Linked DNA regions of Labrenzia sp. PHM005. The protein of the gene in region 1 interacts with the protein of each later gene in a pairwise test. Links are inferred from orthologs where the notes say so. Each region holds a gene or a part of one and is shown on either strand. Other genes may lie near its edges.

Evidence for each region. Proteins that work in one complex are often made in the same cells at the same time.
Region 2: the proteins of FJ695_RS07590 (region 1) and ndk interact in binary tests that used the Escherichia coli proteins (3 or more experiments, as listed by UniProt). The link is inferred for Labrenzia sp. PHM005 from one-to-one orthologs.

What each region holds. Positions count from the first base shown.
Region 1 is NZ_CP041191.1:1,660,574-1,666,486, forward strand. Bases 1,787-4,651 are described here. They hold FJ695_RS07590 (5-formyltetrahydrofolate cyclo-ligase), read left to right. Parts: upstream 1,787-2,862; coding sequence 2,863-3,441; downstream 3,442-4,651. Other genes in these bases: FJ695_RS07575 (DUF4164 domain-containing protein), read left to right, coding at 1,901-2,179; FJ695_RS07580 (cell division protein ZapA), read left to right, coding at 2,186-2,563; FJ695_RS07595 (TIGR00282 family metallophosphoesterase), read left to right, coding at 3,481-4,308; FJ695_RS07600 (YebC/PmpR family DNA-binding transcriptional regulator), read left to right, coding at 4,414-4,651. In the rest of the region: tkt (transketolase), read right to left, coding at 1-1,453; more of FJ695_RS07600, read left to right, coding at 4,652-5,160; FJ695_RS07605 (MazG-like family protein), read left to right, coding at 5,224-5,523; FJ695_RS07610 (hexameric tyrosine-coordinated heme protein), read left to right, coding at 5,623-5,847; FJ695_RS07615 (sulfite exporter TauE/SafE family protein), read right to left, coding at 5,858-5,913. UniProt on the Escherichia coli protein: Involved in the removal of 5-formyltetrahydrofolate.
Region 2 is NZ_CP041191.1:4,508,710-4,512,467, reverse strand. Bases 1-2,966 are described here. They hold ndk (nucleoside-diphosphate kinase), read left to right. Parts: upstream 1-1,255; coding sequence 1,256-1,678; downstream 1,679-2,966. Other genes in these bases: FJ695_RS20370 (YHYH protein), read left to right, coding at 2,453-2,966; FJ695_RS20380 (DUF4344 domain-containing metallopeptidase), read right to left, coding at 143-1,018; FJ695_RS20385 (AraC family transcriptional regulator), read left to right, coding at 1-146. Outside these bases: more of FJ695_RS20370, read left to right, coding at 2,967-3,586; FJ695_RS20365 (EF-hand domain-containing protein), read left to right, coding at 3,677-3,758. UniProt on the Escherichia coli protein: Major role in the synthesis of nucleoside triphosphates other than ATP. The ATP gamma phosphate is transferred to the NDP beta phosphate via a ping-pong mechanism, using a phosphorylated active-site intermediate.

The DNA of each region.
Region 1 (5,913 bases):
TCGGGATCGCGCGCAGCGCTGCAAAATGTTCGACCGGCTGGTGGGTTGGGCCATCTTCGCCAAGACCGATAGAATCGTGGGTCATCACATGAATGACACGCTGGTTCATCAGGGCAGCAAGGCGGATAGACGGACGGCAGTAATCAGAGAAGATCAGGAAGCCTCCGGAATAAGGGATGAGCCCGCCGTGCAATGCCATACCGTTCATGGCAGCTGCCATGCCGTGTTCGCGAATGCCGTAGTGAATATAGCGGCCGGAGAAATCGTCCGGAGTCACCGGCAAGGTCTGGGCTGTCTTGGTGTTGTTGGAACCGGTCAGGTCGGCGGAGCCACCGATGGTTTCCGGGATGACTTCGTTCAAGACACCCAGAACCGCTTCCGAAGCCTTACGGGTTGCCATCGTCGGCAGGTCTTCGGAAAGTTGTTTTTTGTAATCCAGAACAGCCTGTTTCAGGCCTGACGGCAGATCGCCTCGGTTCCGGCGGTCAAATTCGGCACGCTGTTCTGCATCCGCATCATTGAAGCGCTTCTGCCAGTCTTTATGAGCCTGTGCGGAGCGCAGGCCAGCGATGCGCCAGGCATCGAGAATGTCGCTCGGAACTTCGAACGGCTCATGCGGCCAGTTCAGCGCATCGCGGGTGCCGGTGATCTCTTCTGCGCCGAGGGGGGCGCCGTGAACCTTTGCTGTGCCGGCCTTTGTCGGAGCGCCAAACCCGATGGTGGTTTTGGCCGCGATCATGGTCGGCTTGTCGCTTTCCTGCGCCTGGCGGATTGCAGAGGCAATGGCATCGGGGTCGTGACCATCGATGCTGATGGTGTTCCAGCCGGAAGCTTCGAAACGGGCAATCTGATTGGTCGAGTCGGTGATGCTAACAGCGCCATCAATGGAGATACCGTTGTCGTCCCAGATCACGATTAGCTTGTTTAGCTTCAAGTGGCCTGCCATCGACAAGGCTTCCTGGCTGATGCCTTCCATGAGGCAGCCGTCGCCCGCAAGAACATAGGTGAAGTGATTGACGAGGTCTTTGCCGAAACGCTCTTCTTGGAGGCGCTCTGCGATTGCCATGCCGACTGCGTTGCCGAGGCCCTGACCCAGCGGGCCGGTGGTTGTTTCGATGCCGGCGCCGTGGCCGTATTCCGGGTGGCCGGCAGTTTTTGCGCCCAGCTGGCGGAAGTTCTGCAACTCTTCGATCGGGAAGTCTTCATAGCCGAGCAGGTAAAGCAGGCTATAAAGCAGCATGGATCCGTGACCGGCGGACAGGACAAAACGGTCGCGGTCGGCCCAGTTCGGGGCGGTCGGATCGAATTTCAGAAATTCAGTGAACAGGACTGTGGCGATATCGGCCGCGCCCATTGGCAGTCCCGGGTGTCCGGATTTGGCCTTTTCAACGGCATCAATGGCAAGAAAGCGGATTGCATTTGCCATGCGCTGGTGTTTTTCAAGATCGCTCATCTTTGTCCCGTCGCTTGCGTTAGTGCTCCTGGCGCCAGCGTGGACCGTCCGGCGCGGAGAATGGTGTGGTGCGTTGCTTTAAAAAGATAACTGTCGTCAGTTTCGATCAGGCGCCAGACAAATATCAGGAACCGGCAGCGAGTCAATAAAGCGCTGACAGGGTTGTGAGGGAATAAATTCCGCATTCAGGGGTTATTGAATTGAGGAAATTAACAATGGTCCCATTGACGGAAAGAATATGCTGCACCTAATCTCGGCATCCGGTAACAGATTTACCTTTTTTGATTTGTCAGGTTGCCAAGGAAAGCGTGAAACCCGCAAGTTGTTTGCGGGCACATCATTTTTTGTGCGAAATAGCTATGCTGAATGTTGGTCTCTTTAAGGGGCTGGGTTCAGCCGCCACGATGGGGAATTGGGGTAACGCTTTATATGGCGGATGTCGATTGCATGGAAAAGACCAGCCTGGCCGATGCCGTAAAGCGCCTTGAAAATGCCTTAGGTCAACTGGAAACTGCGGTTCAACGCCGTTTGGATTCGGATCGCTCTCTCAATTCTTTGCAAGATGATTTGCAACGGATGGGTGAAGACCGGTCCCAATTGGCTGCCACTTTGGATGAGAGTGAGGCGAAGGCTTCTCGTCTGGAAGAGGCAAACAAGGATGTATCCCGCCGTCTGGTTACAGCGATGGAAACGATCCGCAGTGTTTTGGATGCACACGGAGGCTGATGGCACTTGGCCCAGATAAGCGTGACCATAAATGGCAAGTCGTTCCGGATGGCTTGCGACGATGGTGAAGAGCAGCGCCTGGAAGGCCTTGCGGCCCGTTTCGATGGCTGGATCGGAGAACTGAAGTCGGCATTTGGTGAGATCGGCGATCAACGCCTCACGGTCATGGCCGGGATCATGGCAACCGATCAGCTTTCCGAGCTGGAGCGGAAGGTGACGCGCCTGGAACAGGAACTGGCTGCGGCAAAAGACCAAGAAGCGGCGGCCGTCAACAACATGAGCCAGCACGAGGAAGATCTTTCCAGGGCGGTGAATACAGCCGCGGCACGGATTGAAAGCCTTGCTGAGGGCCTGAACAAAAGCCTGCGCAGCAATTCTGATTGACGGCGGCTTTTAAACATGTCCCCGTTTCGTTTGGGAACAAGAATATGCCGCTCTGGTAATTGCGCGGCGTTGTCTCTATATGCGGTAATCGTGGCTGCCCGATTTGTCAGGATATTTATCCCCGGGGCCTTACGCATTCCTTAGGGAGCTGTCCCTGCGCTGGGCCGTGGTCCGTTGCATACGGCGCCCACCTACTTTGTAGGTTCTCCGGGATTGCAGATCCAACGGTCGGGCGGCTACGCTGCTTGAGGACACTGCCTCAAGCCGGGTCACGCAAAAACACATGACATAAGACACCGATGACGACCCAGACTTCCCTCGCTCACGAAAAAGATCAGCTCCGAAAAGAGGCTCTTGCACGCCGTAAGGCCATGCCGGAAGTTGATCGGATCGAAAAAAGCCTGGCGCTTGCTGAGCATGGTTCCGGCCTGCCGATACCCCCTGGTGCTGTGGTTGCAGGATTTTGGCCAATCCGGGATGAAATTGACCCACGTCCGCTGATGGATCAATTACGTCAGGCGGGCCATCCCTTGTGTCTGCCCGTAGTCGCCGAGCCGCACCTGAAGTTCAGGAGACTGGAACGTGGCGCTGAAATGGAGCCGGCTGGGTTCGGCACTATGGCGCCAGGTTCTGAAGCTGAAGAGCTGCGGCCTGACGTTCTCTTGATGCCGCTGGCTGGTTTTGACAAGCATGGCAACCGGATCGGTTACGGAAAAGGCCATTACGATACTGCGATTGCTGCGTTGGAGAAGACCGGGCCGGTGGTGTGCATTGGCCTTGCTTTTGGCGTTCAAGAAGTTGACCTTGTCCCGGCCGAAGGACATGACAAAGCTTTGGCAGGCATTTTAACGGAAGACGGATACAGATCCTTCCGGTAAACCGGTGCCGGATTTGAAGTAGGCGTTCTGCGAGGTTTTATGCGTATTCTTTTTCTGGGGGATTTGGTCGGCCGGGTTGGCCGCACGGCGGTCATTGAGCAGCTGCCGGGCCTGGTGGAAGAACAGCAGCTGGATTTCGTGATTGTAAATGGCGAGAATTCCGCCTCCGGGTTCGGGATTACCGAAGCGATCTTGCAGGACGTTCTGGATGCAGGTGCAGATGTCGTCACCACGGGCAACCATGTTTGGGACCAGCGCGACACGCTGGTTTACATCGAACGGCAGGACCGGTTGCTGCGCCCGGTGAACTATCCGAAAGGTACTCCAGGGCGTGGTGCGCATCTTTATACCGCCCGCAATGGTGCCCAAGTCATGGTCGCCAACGTCATGGGCCGGGTCTATATGGACGCGCTCGACGATCCGTTTGCAGCGATGGACAAGGTGGTCAATGACTGTCCGCTGGGTCAGGTGGCGGATGCCATAATCGTTGATGTTCATGCAGAAGCGACCAGCGAAAAACAGGCGATGGGCCATTTTCTCGATGGCCGGGTAAGCCTCGTGGTTGGCACACATACGCATGTTCCGACGGCGGATCATCAGATCCTGGAGAATGGTACAGCCTACCTGTCAGATGCTGGCATGTGCGGTGCTTATGACAGTGTGCTGGGCATGGACAAGGAAGAGCCGGTCAATCGCTTCCAGCGTAAGATCCCTGGCTCAAGATTTACGCCAGCAACGGGTCCAGCCACCATTTGCGGCGTTGCGATTGAAACCGATGACCGCACGGGACTGGCGGAAAAAGTTGCCCCGCTTAGAATTGGCGGGCGTCTGGAGCCAGTGCTGCCGTCCTTCTGGACAGCTGATTGAGAGGTATCTATCTCCGCAATTTCCGGAACTGGATTTTCAGCGTCAACTTGCCTATAAGCGGGCGAGTTTTCTAATAAGCAATCCGACTGAGAGCCGAGAAGAGCCATGGCAGGCCATTCAAAATTCAAGAACATCATGCACCGCAAGGGACGTCAGGATGCCGTCCGCTCCAAGATGTTCTCCAAACTGTCCAAGGAAATCACCGTTGCCGCAAAAATGGGCGACCCGGATCCAGATTCCAATCCGCGTCTGCGTTTGGCGGTCAATAACGCCAAAGCCCAGTCCATGCCGAAGGACAACATCCAGCGGGCGATCAACAAGTCCCAGGCTGGTGATGCCGAAACATATGACGAGATCCGTTACGAGGGTTATGGTCCGGCGGGTGTCGCTGTTGTTGTTGAAGCCTTGACCGACAACCGCAACCGGTCCGCATCCAACATCCGGTCCTACTTCACAAAATGTGGCGGTTCACTTGGTGAAACCGGCTCGGTGTCCTTCATGTTCGACCGGGTTGGCGAGATCATCTACAAGCCGGAAGCTGGCGAAGCCGATGCCGTTCTGGAAGCGGCCATCGAAGCGGGTGCAGAAGACGTGCAGTCCGATGAAAACGGTCACACGATCTATACGGCCTTCGAAGATCTGAACGATGTCGGCAAGGCGCTTGAAGACGCGCTCGGTGAAGCCGACTCCACCAAGATCATCTGGAAGCCGCAGAACCTGACACCGGTCGATGCGGACAAGGCCCAGACGCTGATGAAACTGATCGACATGCTGGAAGATGATGATGACGTTCAAAACGTCTACACCAACTTCGATGTCGATGAAGAGACCATGGCACAGCTGGCCTCCTAAGAAGTCTCTAGTCACAGTCTGATCAACCCCGGCTTGGCCGGGGTTTTTCTTTTGGGAAATGCAATGCGCGAAATCTATGAACTTACCCAGCTTGACGGCAAATCATTGCAAGAACGGACGTTGAAACTGTCTGAAGAGTCAGGCGAACTGGCCCAAGCTGTATTGACCGTTACCAAAGCGCCCGGCAGCACCTACAAGAACCATTCCTTGGCAGATGTCCGCGAGGAAGCCGCAGACGCTGCAATTGTCGCGCTTAGTATTCTAGCGCAAACCTGTTCGTCTGAAGCTGAGTTTTCAGCGGAATTGGACCGGTTGATGGGTGCTAAGTGTGCCAAATGGAAATCTGTGCTCTCGCAAGGTTGATTGAAATTCCATTCATCCGGCGATGCTCTGTTCCAAAAACGATTGTCATCTGCTTCCAGAGTGTGAACTATCAAGTGAACACGAATGGGGAGAGAACAGATGTCTTGGTTGCCGACCTTGCTGACAGAAACGCCAGAAGATGGTTATGAGCTTGCGATCAAGCTCTCGCGGATGGCGGTCAAAAAAACTCAGCCTGATGACGCGGCGCGTGAAAAAATGCGCGCTGATTATGCGTTTAACGCCGACAGTCTAACGAATGTCTCTCAAGTCGTTGCGACCAATTTTCAGACCATTGCCCAAGCCAACAATTATTGGCGCGATTGATATGCTTTGATCACTGCCGTAAAACCGGATCAAGTGCGGGCAAACTTGCGAGAGCAGCGAGAGCAA
Region 2 (3,758 bases), 2.8 Mb from region 1 along the record:
GGCTGCTACGCGAAACAGATGATCCTGTCACTCACGTGCTCGAAGCTGCTGGTTTTTTAACCCGCTCGAACTTCTATAAGGAATTTCAAAAGCGGTATGAGCTTTCCCCGGGCGCTTACCGGAAGAAGCACCAAGCTGCGGCCTAGTCCGCGTTTGCGATTTCGTCCAAATAAAGTTCAGCAAAGGCACCGAGCAATTCATGGCACAGTGTGACAGAGCGATCGTTTGCATCCCAATAGGCGTTTGACCCGCCGCAGGACGTTGTCCGGAATGTGATCTGTTCCGGCAGCTTGAAGTATGTATCCAGGTCTTCGGCCACCTGTTCCAGGATCTCAGCTTCTTTCATAAACAAGACGACACTCTCAAGGCCTTCAGAAGCTGGTTCATGAGAAACCGTAACCTTGCCTCCTGGCTCGTCGCTGTCACTCGTGTGCGGATCTGTCACTTCCCGCCAGGAATCGGATGTCTGTGCATAGTCGTAAGCACAGCTCTCGATCCGCTCATCCGGCATTTCAAGATCGCGGGCAATATCTGCGAAGGTTTCTTCGTCGGCGCCGACCATCAGGCACAGGATCCGGTACCCGCGCTGTTCATCAAGATCGTGTTCGCCATAAAAGACCAGATCGTTTTCTTCATCTGAGGAGACGAGAAACCAGCCGATCATGGCATTGATCAACAAAAGGTCCCGGTCGTCCGTTTCATCGGATAGCATGACGATGGTTGCCAGATTGTCGACCGCGTCTTCTTCCTGACCCAAAACCGGAATGCGGAATTCGGAAATCAGCATATGTCCGGCTTCGTGGTACGTGGCGAAAAGCGCATTGCCACCGACAAAGACAAGCAAGTTTTCCAGTTCTTCTGAAGAAAGTTCAGCCAGGCGCTCATCCATGGAAAGTCTGTGATCGGCTTTTCCGTCCGCCATCGCGGCAAAGGGAAAAGTGGTTGCGAAAAATCCAAGGCAAACAAAGGCGAGCAAGTTGCGGAGCTGGTTGGCAAAATTGGGCGAAGGGAGGCGCATTCAACAAGCCTTGTTTACAAGTTCACGTACAGTTCAAAAACCAGATTAGGCGGCAATTCGGGTCATTGCCAGCGGCGAAGTCATCCGTCCTTCTGCCATCGACATGAAAATGTCATGGCCCGCCCCCCTTGCAGGCAGGGCAAGGCCCCGTTATTAAGGCCGCGAAATTTCTCAAAAAGACCATAGGACACGGCGGACTTGGCCGGTCCCACCCTCTAGTTCAAGAAAGACGATGAAATGGCGATTGAACGCACGTTTTCCATGATCAAGCCGGACGCCACCAAGCGGAACCTGACCGGTGCCATCATCAAAAAATTCGAAGATGCCGGCCTGCGCGTCGTAGCCTCCAAGCGCGTATGGATGTCCATCCGTGAAGCGGAAGCCTTCTATGCCGTTCACAAAGAGCGTCCGTTCTTCGGCGAACTGACCGAATTCATGTCCTCCGGCCCGACCGTTGTTCAGGTTCTGGAAGGTGAAAACGCGATTGCGAAAAACCGTGAAGTCATGGGCGCCACCAACCCGGCCGACGCTGACGAAGGCACCATCCGTAAGGAATTCGCCCTGTCCATCGGCGAAAACTCCGTTCACGGCTCCGACGCTCCGGAAACCGCTGCAGAAGAAATCGCCTTCTGGTTCTCCGGCACCGAGCTGGTCGGCTAATTTTCTTTAGCTGAGTTTTTTGAGAAGGGCTGGCACCTGAAAAGGTGCTGGCCCTTTTTGCGTTTGGCGCTCCTGTTACCGTCGATGACCGTTTGTGCAACTCTAGCCCCGGATGTCACCCCGGGTGCAGCGGAGCGGAAACCCGGGGCCCACTCATTTCCAGAGCCGAAGGATAGAAAGCAGAGCTTTGGCGAATAATGCGGCGAGCAGGCACCTGCTCGGCGCTGCGGTTGGCCGGGGTGATACTTGAGTTCGGTGCAACGGCAGCGGACAGAAATGTACCACTCGGCCAAAATCACCTGTCCATGTTGCCCCGTGCCGCCCCGGACCTGATCCGGTGCCTGTTTCGTTTGTGGTCCCGGCTCAAGGCCGGGACGGTACTGAGAGCGCAGGGACACGGATGCGCTTGGTCCGTACACTGAAGTCATCCCGCCCCGCGCAGCGGAAATGTGCGGGAGCTTGCCCCGGACTTGAGCCGGGGATCCATTCCACGTTTCACCGCGCCGAAAGCGTTTTTCGGGGTCAAGCCGAGCTGCAATGAATGAGTTCCAATCCCTAGACGCTGGAAATGAGTGGATCCCCGCACGTTGGCGGGGATGACTTCCAGAGTTCGCTGGAGCACGGAGCGGCAGTACTTTGTTTTCCGTGGGTATTTTCGCAGGCTGCTACCGTTTGTTACACGCAGAAACATTTTAAGACGCCTTGGCGACAGCATTCCTTTGACAGGGCGGCCATATAAGACATGTCTTGGGCGAAAGACATGGGAGAACTGAAATGCGCACAACGGCATTTCTCATTTGCGCATTGGCGGTAACGCCCGCCGGTGCACATGACAGCGCGTCACCGATTTCCGGTGAAGAAGACCTGGAACACAGTCATTTCGGCGAAGATATTCTGCACCTGCTGGTACCCGAAGCAGAGGCGTCCGCTAACATCACGGTAGACGGCAACAAGCGGCGGATCCGCGCCAATGGCTATCCGATCAAGTCGCCGGGCAGTTTTCCGAACCGCAACAATCCGCATCGCATCTCCAAAAAGAACTACAATTTGAAAGTGCCGCTGGCCCCACGCAAAAACGGTCGTGCAACCAACGCCCAAGGGTCTGTCTTCGGCATTGCTCTCAACGGCGTTGTTATGGATCCGGGAACCGCCGAATACTGGCAAAACAACCGGCGGTCCGGCTGGAACTATGAGGCCATGGGCGGGGCCTGCAAATTGGGTTTGGACAAATACAATGCCCATGTTCAGCCCGATGGCACCTATCATTATCACGGCATTCCGACCGGTGTTTTGGCCTCGGAAGGTGGACGGTCCGTACCGGCGCTGATTGGTTATGCCGCCGACGGGTTTCCAATTTACGGCCCCTATGGCTATTCCAATCCGCAAAAGAAATCCGGCATCAAAAAGCTGAAAAGCAGCTACCGGATCAAGTCAGGAACACGGCCGAGCGGGCCGGGCGGACGCTACAACGGCAAATTCACCCAGGACTGGGCCTATGTGCGCGGCGCCGGGGATTTGGACCAGTGCAACGGCCGCTTTGCTGTTACTCCGGAATACCCCAAAGGCACCTATCATTATGTGCTGACAGATCAGTTTCCCTATATTCCGCGCTGCTGGATGGGCTCGCCGGACAGCAGTTTTAAGCGGCTGAAGCGCCGGGCGGATGTAGATGCCGGTGAGGCCGAAGCCCAATTTGCGGCCTTGGCAGAGGAAACGGACACGTCCGCGCAAACCATCGACTTTACTGCCTTTTCTGACAACAGCGACACCGCGTTGACGCTCATTCAGGCGCAGGGCGGGCACAGGCCCCGGTTCCTTCAAGGCGGTCACCGTCCACCGCCGCCAGGCGCTGGGCCCCGTCAAGGGCAACGCCGCCAGGGCGGCCGCGGGCCTTGCAGTGGCAGCTGAATAAAGCAACAAGAGTGCGTGGCGGCACGCACTCTTTTCCATTCTTGGAATGTGCCTGCGTCCAATACTTTGGGGATTAGGGGCAAATTGATGAAACGGAAAATCTTGCTGGCGTTCGTTGTTGGGGTGCTGGCTGCACCACATGCATGGGCAGCAGACGAAGCTGGCGCCA